DNA from 2 places in the Streptomyces sp. NPDC053069 genome. Region 1 is predicted to be linked to the other one. Evidence: riboswitches for the same ligand, from Rfam matches in the RefSeq annotation. Region 1 holds a riboswitch; the other holds the start of a gene.

Region 1 (2,443 bases):
GAGCGCGAGAAGGCCGACGCGGCCGGAGAGCCGTACGGACCGGTCGATGTCGGTGACCCGGACCGCCCGTCCGGTGTCCCCGTTCAGCACCGGCCGGTGCTCGACCCGGCCGCCGTAGGAGAGCGTGCCGCCCAGGCGTACGCCGAGGGCCCCGGCGAAGGAGGCCTCGACGGGCCCGGCGTTGGGGCTCGGGTGCTTGCGGGCGTCGGCCTTCCAGGCGCGCAGGGCACCGCGGGGGTCGGGCCCGGCCGCGGCGGCGAGCACGGCGGTCAGCCGCGCCCCCGGCCAGCCGGCCAGGTCGTCGAGCCGGGCGGAGGCCCAGCCGTAGCGCCGGTAGCGGGGGGACTTGTGCCCCACCATCGCGTCCAGCGTGTTGACCGCCCGGAACCCGAGCAGCCCCGGAACCCCGGCCACGGCCCCCCACACCAGTGCCCCCACGACGGCGTCGGAGGTGTTCTCGGCGACCGACTCGACCACTGCCCGGGCGATCCCGTCGGCGTCCAGCGCCTGGGGATCCCGGCCGCACAGATGCGGCAGCCGGGCCCGCGCCGCCTGGACGTCTCCGCGCTCCAGGGCGCGCCCGATGGTGCGGGCCTCCCGGGCGAGCGACGTACCGCCGACGACCGCCCAGGTGGCGGCGGCGGTCAGCGCGAGGGACGCGGCGGGGGAGGGGCGTACGGCGCGTGCGGCCACCGCGCCCAGTGCGACGGCGCCTCCGGCGCACACGACGGTGTGCAGGGCGCCCCAGCCGCGGTGGTCGTGCCACAACGCGCCGTCCACGGCAGCGGCCGCCCGGCCGAACGCGGCGACCGGATGCCCGTGGCGCGGATCGCCGAGCAGCAGGTCACCGAGAAGGCCGGCGGCGGCGCCGTACGCGTATGTGCGATCGGCACCCATCGGCTCAGCCGGCCGTGGGTACAGGAGCGGGCCTGGTTCGGGTCCTGGTCCTTCGGCAGCCGAGCATGGCGATCCGTGTCCTCACTCAGGGTGTCCGCGCCCTGGTTCGACGAGATTCGGCGGTGAGAGTTCCTGGCTCCCGGGGTTCTTCCCCGGTGACAGTGGCGGGACCGCGCCGGATTCGCACCGGCTTCCTCTTCTGCCGCCCTACATGGCCTGGGCAGTCCACCACGCGCCCCGAACGGCCGTCAACTTGCCGTTGACCTGCAGGGGGAGAGTGTGCGGATCCCCACATCGCGGGGTGTGCGGGCATGAGAAAGGCCCCCCTTCCGCCTTCCGGGGGAGGGGAGCCTTCAGAGGGTGTGGTCAGGGCTTGGCCACGATCAGGTAGATGCCGTACGCCACCGCCGCCGCGCACGCGGCGAAGCAGACGTAGGCGCCGGTGACGGCGAGGCCGGCGGAGCCGCCCTGGGCCGCGGCCTTCTCGCGCCGGGCCAGACCGCCCACGCCGAGGGTGAACAGGGCCACCAGGCCCACTGTGAAGGCGAGGCTGACGCCGAAGACGGAGCCGAGGGCCGCCCAGTCGATCTTCATGATGCTTCCTTCGTAACCGGGGTGGCCGGGGTCAGACGGTGGCGGCCGGCGGGGCGGCCGGGGCAGCGGGTTCGGCGGCCGGGGAGGGGATCGTCGCCGTCAGGTCCTCGGTGAGCGTGCCCGCCGGGGGCGGGGCCACCGCGGCGATGGCGGTGGTCACCACGCCGGCCGGCTCCTCGGCGTCGGCGACGACATTGGTGTGGTCGACGACCTCACGGCGGGAGATCTTCCAGATCGCGGCGCTCGCGGCGACCAGGAAGACGGCGACCGCGGCGGTGCCCCAGTCACCGAGGTCCGTGACGGACTCGGCGCCCGCGCCGACCAGCGCGGCGGCCGGGAGGGTGAGCACCCAGGCGACGGCCATGCGGGTCGCGGTGGACCAGCGGACCACCCCGCCCTTGCGGCCGAGGCCCGCGCCCATCACCGAACCGGAGACGACGTGCGTGGTGGACAGGGAGAAGCCCAGGTGGGAGGAGGCCAGGATGGCGGTCGCGGCGCTGGTCTGGGCGGCGAAGCCCTGGCGCGGCTCCAGGTCGGTCAGGCCGGTGCCCATGGTGCGGATGATGCGCCAGCCGCCGATCCAGGTGCCCAGCGCGATGGCCAGGCCGGCGGAGAGGATGACCCAGGTGGGAGGGTTGGAGCCCGGGGCGATGGCGCCGCCCGCGATCAGCGCGAGGGTGATGATGCCCATCGTCTTCTGGGCGTCGTTGGTGCCGTGGGCGAGGGAGACCAGGCCGGCGGAGGCGATCTGGCCGGCGCGGTAGCCCTTGCGGGTGGCCTCGCCCTCGGCCTTGCCGCCGATGCCGTAGGAGAAGCGGGTGGCCAGCATCGAGGCGACGCCCGCCACGACCGGTGCGGCGACCGCCGGCAGCAGCACCTTGGTGACCAGCACGTCGCCGTGCACGGCACCGAAGCCGGCGGAGGCGACGGTGGCGCCGATCAGACCGCCCAT
Region 2 (2,443 bases), on a different contig from region 1:
CCAGGATCTCGGTGCAGAGGTTGGAGGAGTGGACGACATGGCCGGGCAGGGCGGTCTGGTTGGCGGTGCGGTTCGCCGCGTCCTTGAAGGTCATCCAGCCGTTGCCGGTCTGCGCGAGGGTGCGCATCATCCGGCCGTACAGCTCGCGGGCCGGGATCGTCTTCTTCGCGAGCCCCGCCGCCTCGGCCTTGCGGTAGGCGGCGTCGAACTCCTCCCCCCACAGGTCCACCAGCTCCGGCACGTCCGCCGGGGAGAACAGCGACCACTGTCCGTCGGCGTTGACCCGGCGCATGAACTCGTCCGGGATCCAGTGCGCGAGGTTCAGGTTGTGCGTACGGCGGGCGTCCTCACCGGTGTTGTCGCGCAGCTCCAGGAACTCCTCGATGTCGGAGTGCCAGGTCTCCAGGTAGACGGCCGCGGCGCCCTTGCGCCGGCCGCCCTGGTTCACGGCCGCCACCGAGGCGTCCAGGGTCTTCAGGAACGGCACGATGCCGTTGGAGTGCCCGTTGGTGCCGCGGATCAGCGAACCGCGGCTGCGGATCCGGGAGTACGACAGACCGATGCCGCCGGCGTGCTTGGAGAGCCGGGCCACCTGGTGGTAGCGGTCGTAGATGGAGTCCAGCTCGTCCAGCGGGGAGTCGAGGAGGTAGCAGGACGACATCTGGGGGTGGCGGGTGCCGGAGTTGAAGAGCGTGGGGGAGGACGGCAGGTAGTCGAGGCGGCTCATGAGCCGGTAGAGCGCGGCGACTTCGTCCAGGGAGCGGACACTGTCGTCCTCGGCGAGGCCTGCGGCGACCCGCAGCATGAAGTGCTGGGGGGTCTCGACGACCTTGCGGGTGAAGGGGTGCCGGAGCAGATACCGGCTGTGCAGCGTGCGCAGCCCGAAGTAGCCGAAGCGGTCGTCGGCGCCCGTGTCGATCAGCGCGTCCAGCCGCGCGGCGTGCACCCGCGCGAACTCGGCGGTCCGGTCGGCGATGAGCCCCTCCCGGTGTCCCACGGCCACGGACTCGGTGAAGGACGTCACGCCCTGCGAGGCGGCCTCCGCGCGGATGGTGAGGGTCAGCAGCCGGGCGGCCAGCCGGGAGTATGCGGGGTCCTCGGAGATGAGCCCGGCGGCGGCCTCCGTGGCCAGCTCCCGCAACTCCGCCTCGTCGGCGTTCGCCGACCGGCCACGCAGGGCGGCGGCGGCGACCCGGCCGGGGTCGGTGTCGGGGAGGTCGGCGGTCAGCTCGGTCAGGGTCCGCAGCAGCGCGGCACCGGGACCGTCGGTCTCCAGGCCGTCGGCTGAAGCCGGGTCTGCTGGCGCGATGGTCACGTGGGGCTCTCCCTCGCTCGGCACGGGGGCCTGGCGGAGGGCGGGGGCAGCCACGAGCGCACACGGCGTCGCGTCCACCGGCCCACTCCACGAGGCCCGGACGTCTCAGGGCACACCGGCCGGACGGCCGGGTGCGCTGTCGGCAGGTCCTCGGACTGACTCCTGTGCACGGCGTTCAGGGAACGGACACACACAAGTACACCGTTGCGGGACAGTTCCGGATTCGCACCGGATTCCCCTGCGGCGACAGCGAGGATGAGCATACATCTAGTGCCGGGCTGTCAGGTCACCCCCAGATGTTGTGTCTGTTGTGTGGTGCGGTGGCTTCGGAGGGTCAACTTCCGAGTTGCAGGGCCCGGCTGGAGTGTTTCCATGGAAGAAGGTGCCCCGCGGGTCCTTCGTGCCGAGAGCCGGCCTCGGAAGGAGAACGCACCATGACGAGGATCGTCCGTCATCCGCCGGGCAAGGTGCGGCCTCGCAGCGCGCCGATGGCGACGCTGGAGGCGAGACACGTGTGGCGCCGGGTCAGGCGGTTCTTCCTGGTCCACTGGCACCATCTGACCATCAAGCTGGAGGCCCGCCGGGACACCACCCGCCCCAAGAACTGGCGCAGGTGGTTCTCGTACACCAACGCGATCCGGGTTGTGTGGCTGATCCTCCTGACCGCACTCCTCGCCTGGGCCGCGGAAGGTCTCTGGATCCTGTTCACCCATCACACGACCGCGTTCGAGCAGTGGCGGAGGAGGTCGAGCACCGGGTTCGACTCCGTGCTCCGCTTCGTCGGTCCGCTTCTCGCCGCTTCGGTGGCCGCCGCTTTCTTCCTGTTCTTCTGGTACAGCTGGAGCAAGCGGCGCTACGTCGCCAAGGCGCGCAAGCACCCCCGCAAGCTGGTGCTCACCGCCGGGCCCGACATGGCCGAGATCGTGGGCCGCGAGGAGGTCGCCCGGGTCATCGCCCAGAGGCTGCGGCAGCGCGAGACCCGCCGGCCCTATCTGCTCGTCGGCGGTGTCGGCACGGGCAAGACGGCCGTCCTGGTGCGGCTGACCGAGCTGCTGGCCCGGCAGCACGCCGTTCCCGTGCCGATCCGGCTGAGGGACGCAACCGGTGCCGATCTGAACTTCGAGCGCA

The links. A riboswitch is a leader RNA that binds a small molecule or an ion and turns the genes downstream of it on or off. The one in region 1 is predicted to bind cobalamin.
Region 2: it holds a riboswitch for cobalamin, as region 1 does, so the genes downstream of both, ACIGXP_RS05980 (ribonucleoside-diphosphate reductase subunit alpha) here and ACIGXP_RS21340 (cobalamin biosynthesis protein) in region 1, are expected to answer to the same signal.

The regions. Positions count from the first base shown of each region.
Region 1 covers NZ_JBITZN010000008.1:399,691-402,133, forward strand. The annotation lists gene ACIGXP_RS21340 (cobalamin biosynthesis protein) at 1-897, opposite strand, end outside; cobalamin riboswitch at 1,003-1,143, opposite strand; gene ACIGXP_RS21345 (hypothetical protein) at 1,264-1,491, opposite strand; gene ACIGXP_RS21350 (inorganic phosphate transporter) at 1,523-2,443, opposite strand, start outside.
Region 2 covers NZ_JBITZN010000002.1:510,506-512,948, forward strand. The annotation lists gene ACIGXP_RS05980 (ribonucleoside-diphosphate reductase subunit alpha) at 1-1,315, opposite strand, end outside; cobalamin riboswitch at 1,439-1,613, opposite strand; gene ACIGXP_RS05985 (NACHT domain-containing protein) at 1,750-2,443, shown strand, end outside.